2 regions of the Anaerotignum propionicum DSM 1682 genome follow, and region 2 is predicted to be linked to the other one. Evidence: riboswitches for the same ligand, from Rfam matches in the RefSeq annotation. Region 2 holds a riboswitch; the other holds the start of a gene.

Region 1 (4,215 bases), 150 kb from region 2:
GAACCGCCACTTCTCGTAGGCCTTTCTTTCCCATTGCAGAAAGATATACGCCTGCCGCAAGGGCACATAGAGCCTCATTGGAGCATATATTGCTGGATGACTTCTCCCTTCTAATGTGCTGTTCTCTTGCCTGCAATGTAAGCACATATCCTATTTTTCCATTGGAATCCTTCGTCTGTCCAACAATCCTACCGGGAAGCTTTCTCTTCATGGCGTCCACCGTTGCCATAAACCCAAGATACGGACCTCCGAAGCTAAGGGGTATCCCCAACGGCTGACCTTCTCCCACTGCAATATCTGCACTGTATTCTCTGGGTGTTTTTGCAATTCCAAGGGAAATGGGGTTTACACCCATAATAAATTTTGCTCCTGCACTATGAGTCACTTCCCCTATCTTTTCCCCATCTTCAAAGCTGCCATAGAAATTTGGCTGTTGAATATACACACATGCCGTAGATGAGTCAATTTTCTTTTCAATAAATGAAATATCCGTTACGCCGTTTTTTCAGGAACGATGATGAGTTCTATATTTTTACCAAAACAATAGGTATAAACGGTATCCAAAACGAATGGATTCACGGTCTTTGAAATAAAGACCTTTGATCGTTTTCTTTCCTGGCACATCATAATGCTCTCGGCGGCCGCTGTAGCTCCATCATACACCGATGCATTGGAGGCATCCATTCCCGTTAAATCGCAGATCATTGTTTGATATTCAAAGATTGACTGCAAGATTCCCTGACTGATTTCAGGCTGATAGGGTGTATATGCCGTCAAAAGACTTTCTTTAGATATAACACTTTTCACAATTGCAGGAATAAAATGTCTATATGCCCCTGCCCCTCTAAAAATAGAGGTGAAAACCTTATTTTTATTTGCCAGACCCATCATATTCCTGTGTACTTCCAGTTCTGACATACCCTCGGGTAAACAAAGTTCCTTTTTCAGCCTTACCTGCTGGGGTATATCTTCAAAAAGTTCTTTTTCAGAATGCAAGCCGAACGTAGAAAGCATTTCTTGCCTTTCCAAATCTGTTGAAGGAACATAGCTTCCCATTGTTTCACCCCCATTTATGCATCTTCTTGTATGCTTTCAATAAATGCCTTATATTCATCCGCACGCAAAAGCTCCCCTTTTTCGGTAATGTTATCAAACTTTACCAGCCATGCTTCATAGGCATCTTGGTTTATTTTTTCTGGTGCATCCAAAAGTTCCTCATTGATTGCACTTACTGTGCCACCCACAGGGGTATAAATGTCAGAGACTGCCTTTACAGACTCTACATCTGCAAATGAACCGTCAACACCGACTTCATCACCCACCTCCGGCAGATTAACAAATACAATATCACCTAACGCTGATTGGGCATAATCTGTCAGTCCCACTATTGCACTTTCTCCATCAAATTTAATCCACTCATGAAATTTTGAATAAAATAAATCGTTTAATATCTTCATATTTTCTCCTCCTTATTATACTTCATTTGTTCTCTTGTAAAATGGCAGGGCAACAATCTCTGCTTTTATTTTTCCGTTTCTTGCCATAACCTCCACAACCGTTCCAACGGCACATTTTTGATTCAATAGTGCAATGGCACCGGAATAACCCAAAAATGGAAAATGAGTCCCTGATGTTGTCTGCCCAATGATCGTGTCTTCCAAATAAACAGAAGCATTTTCTCGCATAATACCCCTACTAATAGCCTTAAGACCTACCCGAACCCTCTTGTTTTCTTCATTATGTAGCATAGCAGTTTTTCCGATAAAATCCTCTTTCGCCATCTTAACAGCAAAACGGAGACCACATTCTAATGGCGAAGTTTCGTTGTTCAGCTCATGCCCATACAGGGGCATTGCCGCCTCCAGTCGCAGTGTATCTCTAGCACCTAGTCCGCAAGGAATCAACCCATCCTCCTTCCCCACTTCCAATAACAAATTCCACAGTTTTTCCGCATCCTCCCAATCAAGATAAATTTCAACGCCATCCTCCCCTGTATATCCCGTTCTTGAGATAATACAATTAATACCAGAGATATTTCCATCAAACAAAACAGTATAATATTTCTCTGGAATACTTTTGCCGTCTGCCAGCTTCTTTAAAATATCAATGGATTTGGGGCCTTGAAGGGCTATCTGCGCCACTTTATCTGAAATGTCAGTAAACGCCACATCTCCAAATTGGTGCGCAAGCATCCATTCATAATCCTTATCCTTATTTGCGGCATTCACTACGATAAAATAATCACTTTCTCCTCTTTTATAGACAATTAAATCATCCACCGTACCGCCATTTTCGTTGCACATCAGGCTGTATCTCGCCTGACCATCAGTCATATTAGAAAAATCATTTGTAAGCATATACTGAAGATTGGCAAGAGCATCCTTGCCTGTACACAGTATTTCTCCCATGTGGGAGACGTCGAAAAGACCTGCCTTTGTACGAACTGCCATGTGTTCCGCAATGACGCCGCAATACTGAACAGGCAGGGTAAAGTCCGCAAAATCAACCATTTTGCCCTTTGCATTCATGTGTGTATGATATAGAGGTGTTTTTTTTCCCATTTTGCGATTCTCCTTTACAAATTATTTTTTACTTCTGCATTTTTCTTTTTTTCTTTTTGTAAAAAAAAAAGAGACTATTGCAAATATTCCTTTTGAATATTTACATTAGTCTCTGTCCTTTTTAACCTGAAAGATTAGTACCGAAAATGTCTGCACATTCTTCGGTAATTACTTCTTCGGTACAACTCAATTGTTGTTCTCCAGAGTATCGTCAGAATTCAATCCTTTTACCTGAGAGTTTTTCCCCTTCGGTGCTGCATAACAGTCTCTCTTGAATCCATCATCCATTTTTTATTAAATTTTCTATATAATACCATTTATTTCTATATAATGCAATACTTTTTCAAGAAAGTATATGACTTTTTATTAATACATTAAAGTCATTTGAATTTCCATATCTTTAACTAAAAAAAATCAGTTACATCATTTTTTTGCAGCACAAAAGCAATAAAATTTAGGTATTTACCTCCGCCTGCCTCCATCGTCTTTCGGTCATTCACTGCAATCGCATTTTCTTGATTCAACCAATCTGACCAAAGTTCATTATTGTCACCCTTCATTTCATAAATGGAAATAATATCAGCATTCTTACTATGGCTCAATATGTCCTTCCAATAAGTAATATCATGCAGATATGCAAGCTGCTCCGGTGTCCACGAGAGAAGCAATTCCTCTGGTAGATTATCATGGCAATCCTTTTTCATACCCGGAACACAAACATAAAGATAACCGCCGCTTTTTACAAAGGGTAACAGCTTAGCATCTAAATATTCTCCATCACGCCCCCAAAAATTGTAGGAATCCGTACTTACCACTGCATCAAAAAATTCCTTTTCGAAGGGCAAAGCAGTTGCATCAGCTTTAACAGGGGTGATTTGTTCAGGGGTTAACCCCATTTCGTAAAAAAACTTACAGTTTTCATGGGGCTCACTCCACAAATCAGCGGCGTAAACCCTAAACCCATAATCCTTTGCTAACATAACGCTTGTAAGTCCTTGCCCGCTTCCCAAGTCGCAAACGACGCTGCCAGCAGGAATTTTGTGGTCTTCCAGCATTTCTTCTTGCAGCTTAAATGGGTTAGGCCCCATGATTTTAGCCAGTAATTTTGAGGTGTTATATTTTTGACTCATTGGATATTCCATTGTAATCTCTCCTTCTCTTCATTTCTTATTTTATAATATACTTCATTATATATCCCCAATTTTATAAAAGCTCCCTACAAAACAGTTCAGAAATAAAAAAGCGACATGGCGTTTTTAATCCATGTCGCTTTTGCAGCCTAATTATTATTTTTCATAGTAGACAATATCTTATAGATCGTTTTGGGGGATAAAAAATATTTATTGGCTAGATTCTCAACAGTCATTCCACATTTATATTCTGCAAAAATATCAGCGTTTCGCTGAATATATGGTTGTCTACTATCTTTTCGCTCTCCCCATGCCCTTTTATTCTCATCTTTTCGTGGAATATAAAGGTATTCGCCATCTATATGTTGCTGTATTGCCACAATTAAATTTTCCGGTAATACACAATTTGCATTTTTATAGCCCATTTGTGCGCCCTCCTAAATCGTTTAAATAGGATTTCGCAAGGACTATCTACATATTTGAATTATGCGACAGCCCTCGCTACGCACAATACCGACTCCAAT
Region 2 (4,215 bases):
TCATAATTAAGTTTTTTTCTTCTGCTTTCCAAAAAAAGCCGTCATATTTTCTTTCGAAAAACAGCCCAGCATCATCAAGAAGAAGAGATATAGCAATCCCATTGCCGTTAAGGATAGGAAAAAAAGAAGCTTTGATGGCGTGGAGATACGGATGATATAACGAATCAGCAATCCTGATGCTGCCCCTGCCAATAGGGGTTTTAGGAAACAGTCAGCAAGGTCCGGAAAAACACCTGTGCGTATGTAAAGCTTTCGTAGGCAAGAACCTACGGAATAGGCCATTCCTGCCGCCCAAGAGATTAAAAAAGCTGGAATACCATATAGGGGCATAAAAAACCAAATTCCCATAATGGTAATTACCGAACTAATCAAGTTGTTTTGAAATAAAAACATCTGCTCTCCCATGCCATTTAAAAGCCCATGCATTGTCGTTTGGGCATACAAAAACGGACAAAGGAACGCCAGCGGAAATAATAATTCCCCTAAGCCTTGCCGATTATAGACAATATAGCAAATCTCCCTGGGAAAAACAGCAAAAAGGGAGGCCGCACCAATGCCAACAATAAAGGTAAAAAGAAAGGTAACGGAAACGGTACGGCTAATTCTTTGGTTTTGTTTGACTGCGCAAGCCTCTGAAATTTCCGGTACTAAGGATACAGAGGCCGCCATTAGACAGGCAGAAGGCAGTAGAATCAGTGGTAGAGCCATACCTGTTAATTCACCATAGGAAATGAGGGCTTCCTTTGCATTTTGACCATAAAGCTGCAACTGCCGAGGAATTAATATATTTTCTGCAGTTGAAAGCAAAGAGGCTGCAATTTTTGTTGCAGAAAGGGGCAAAGCCATGGCCAAAATCATATTGCAGGCGGCGTATGAAGAAAGCGTTGGTCTTTTAATCATCTTTTTCCGTCTTTTAAAGCGCAAGTAGCTTACAAAAACAAAGGCAAAGGAAAGAAATTCGCCCAAAACAATACCGGCTACGGCAGCACAACATGCATAGGTTAAACCCATAGGAACAAAAATACCTGCAAGAAGATAAATAGTTAAAATACGCACTGCCTGCTCTAAGACTTGAGAAAAGGCAGGTACCATTGCGTTTTGGAGACCAAGAAAAAAGCCCCTAAGGCACGAGCCAGTGGCCATAAAGGGTATTGCAAAGGACAGCAAACGTAAGGATAGGGCGGCGCGACCGTCTTTTAATACAAACAAAGCGATATTGTCTGCAAACAGAAATAGGCAACCGGAAACGATTATGCTAACCATTAAGGAAAGCATAATGGATTGTTTTACGATGCGTCCGATGTTACCCGATTGCCCAAGTACATTTTCTTGCGCTGACAGACGGGAAATCGTTGTTGTGAATCCGGCAGAAGTAATACTCCACGTTAATATATAAATTGGCATAATTAACTGATACAAGCCAATACCTTCTGCCCCGATTGTATTTGACATAAATACACGGTAAAAGAAACCCATCAATTTTGTAATTAAGTTGGCCGCTGTTAAAATCAACGTCCCTGTTATAATTGTTTTTCTGCTCATTCCATCACCTTATGTACGGGTATTGTTACATAATATGAAGAATTTCGGCAAAACAGAAATACTTTTTCGTATTTCGCTATTTATAAGAAATTTTAATATGAGTTAAAAAAAATACAGCATAACTATTGACATTTTCCAATGAAAAATGTATACTCATTTTACAAATTACATAAAGCCAGTTGATACGCAAGGGAGATCTTATAAGTAGAAGTAAGAACCGATGGAGCAATTCAAAAGAGCCGCTTTTGAAGAAACTTTCAGGTGCAAGGGACCTTGTGTGGATGGAACTCTGGAAAGAGCCTTTTTGAGGCCGCCGTCGAAGTAATGCTTTCAGGTGAAGATACAGAGGACATATAGGCATAATACTGCTTGTATGTCCTTTTTTCTTGCGAAAAACTGGCAAATTTGCACTTATTCTGATTATTATCTATTGGAGGGTAAACTATGGAAAAAAAACAAGAGCTGAAAAAGAATCTTGGAATGTCCACGGCGATGGCTACAGTTGTAGGCTGCGTAATTGGTTCAGGCGTTTTCTTTAAGCCTCAGGCAATTTATACAGCAACAGGAGGTGCGCCAGGTTTGGGTATGCTGGCGTGGATTATTACCGGTTTGGTTTGTATCGCTGCAGCGATGACTTTCGCAGAGGTAGCAATTATGATTCCCAAAACCGGGGGTATGGTTGTTTATTTGGAAGAAGCCTTTGGCAAGAAAGTTGGCTTTTTAGCCGGGTGGATGCAGAGCATTTTGTTTTATCCTGCAATGATTGCAGCTCTTGCCGTAATTTTTGCGGAGCAGGCAACTCTTTTTGTAGGCGATGGTTTTAAATTGCCTATGGCAATTGGCGCTATTATTTTTCTTATTTTTTTGAATAGTTTGGGTTCAGCTGTTGGCGGTGGAGCGCAGATTATATTTACAATTTGTAAATTAATTCCTTTGATTTTACTTATGGTATTTGGTTTTATTCGTGGTTCGGGAGCGAATCCCATCTTTACACCCATGGTAAGCGAAGGACTTAACCCAGCAGTTATTTTAGGTCAGTTGATGATTGCGATTTTATTTGCCTTTGAAGGCTGGACCAATGTTGGCGCTATCGCAGGGGAAATGAAAAATCCCGGCAAAGATTTGCCAGTTGCAATCGTTGGTGGTGTTTCAGGAATCATGGCAGTATACTTTACAATTAACTTGGCATACCTTTGGGTTTTGCCTGCAAATGAATTGATGAATTTATCTGCACCTGCATCTGCGGTTGCTATTGCAATTTTTGGTGATATAGGCGGTAAAATTATTTCCGTAGGTATTATGATTTCCGTTTTGGGTGCGGCAAACGGCTTTATCCTTTCCGGCTCTCGTGTAACTTATTCTTTGGCTGAGGTGGGCACACTGCCTTTTAGCAGCAGCCTTGGAAAAATCAACAAAGCACAGGTTCCTACAAACTCCATTATATTGGTAGGTGGCATTGGTTGTCTTTTTGCAATCAGCGGACAGTTTAATAGATTAACAGATTTAGCGGTATTTTCTTGCTGGATTTTTTATACACTAACTTTCTTTGCGGTAATTCGCTTAAGAAAAACCCAACCTGATGCAGTCAGAACCTATAAGGTGCCTCTGTATCCTGTGATTCCTGCAATTGCCATTATCAGTGGCATTTATGTAGTATTAAATCAGTTGCTTATGTCTGGTTCAACAACTAGACTATTGGCAATTGGCAGCATCATTCTTACTTTAATCGGGTTGCCAATTTACAACATGACAACAAGAAAGAAAGCAAATTAATCGTATTATATTGCTTTCCATTTTTCCCAATGAGACATATGGTCCCCACCCATATGTCTTTTTTTTATGTAAAAGACAGAATATGATTGTCTAATATTGAAGAATTTTTATTTTTAACAGCAGATTGTTATGAAAAAAGAAGAGTAAATCTGCATAAACGTGATGCAAAAAATGATAGAAATGATGGTTATAAGAATATTTGCATATATATTTTTTAAAATTTCTATAGGTAGCAAAATGCACAAAATTATTATTTTGAAAAAATTTAATGTAAACTTATAAGAAAAAATCCGCAAACAATGGTGTAACAGAAGCTTATAAAATACATATTTACTAACTTCTTGTCAGATAAGATAAGATTTAAATGAACTGTTTTTTTTGTTGATTTTAAAGGGAAAATTTCATTTATAAAAAGAATTTTTCTATAGAATCACCTATGAAATTATTAATAATAGACAAAAATAAAAGCGGATTAATTTAGCTTATGTGTAAATATGATAGCATAAGTGTTGGAAGTTAGAATAATGTTCAATTATTGTTGTTACATATTATGCAGTGCTTGACAACTACTCTTAGTTAGACCATAATATAGTAGTTGAATGTAGTTTAGGTAAATTATTTTAATTTGTTGTAAGTAGGGTGTTAAGATTTCGTAAAATTTTGTAAAGGAGTTTGTATCCTTTTTTAGATTCTTATGTCTCTTTATGGAGAAAATTGCAGAACTATTGCTTTGGAGGAAAGATTGATGAATTGCAAAGCACAGTCACTGGGGGAATTTATGTATAAAAAATACACAGAAAATCTAACACGATTTACTTTAAGACAGTTTATTGACAGGGGGAAAGGATGAGAATATGTTTTTACTGCTTCTTTTGTTGTGGATAATTTTTAATGGAAAAG

The links. A riboswitch is a leader RNA that binds a small molecule or an ion and turns the genes downstream of it on or off. The one in region 2 is predicted to bind glycine.
Region 1: linked by a shared signal. The riboswitch ahead of gcvT (glycine cleavage system aminomethyltransferase GcvT) and the one ahead of CPRO_RS06230 (APC family permease) in region 2 are both predicted to bind glycine.

What each region holds. Positions count from the first base shown of each region.
Region 1 covers NZ_CP014223.1:1,173,942-1,178,156, reverse strand. Annotated here, with positions in the region: partial or broken gene gcvPA (aminomethyl-transferring glycine dehydrogenase subunit GcvPA) at 1-1,056, opposite strand, end outside; gene gcvH (glycine cleavage system protein GcvH) at 1,071-1,457, opposite strand; gene gcvT (glycine cleavage system aminomethyltransferase GcvT) at 1,473-2,561, opposite strand; glycine riboswitch at 2,771-2,845, opposite strand; gene CPRO_RS05650 (SAM-dependent methyltransferase) at 2,966-3,703, opposite strand; gene CPRO_RS05645 (CD3324 family protein) at 3,841-4,116, opposite strand.
Region 2 covers NZ_CP014223.1:1,319,438-1,323,652, forward strand. Annotated here, with positions in the region: gene CPRO_RS06225 (putative polysaccharide biosynthesis protein) at 7-1,542, opposite strand; glycine riboswitch at 1,722-1,826, shown strand; gene CPRO_RS06230 (APC family permease) at 1,987-3,315, shown strand; gene CPRO_RS06235 (Na+/H+ antiporter subunit E) at 4,170-4,215, shown strand, end outside.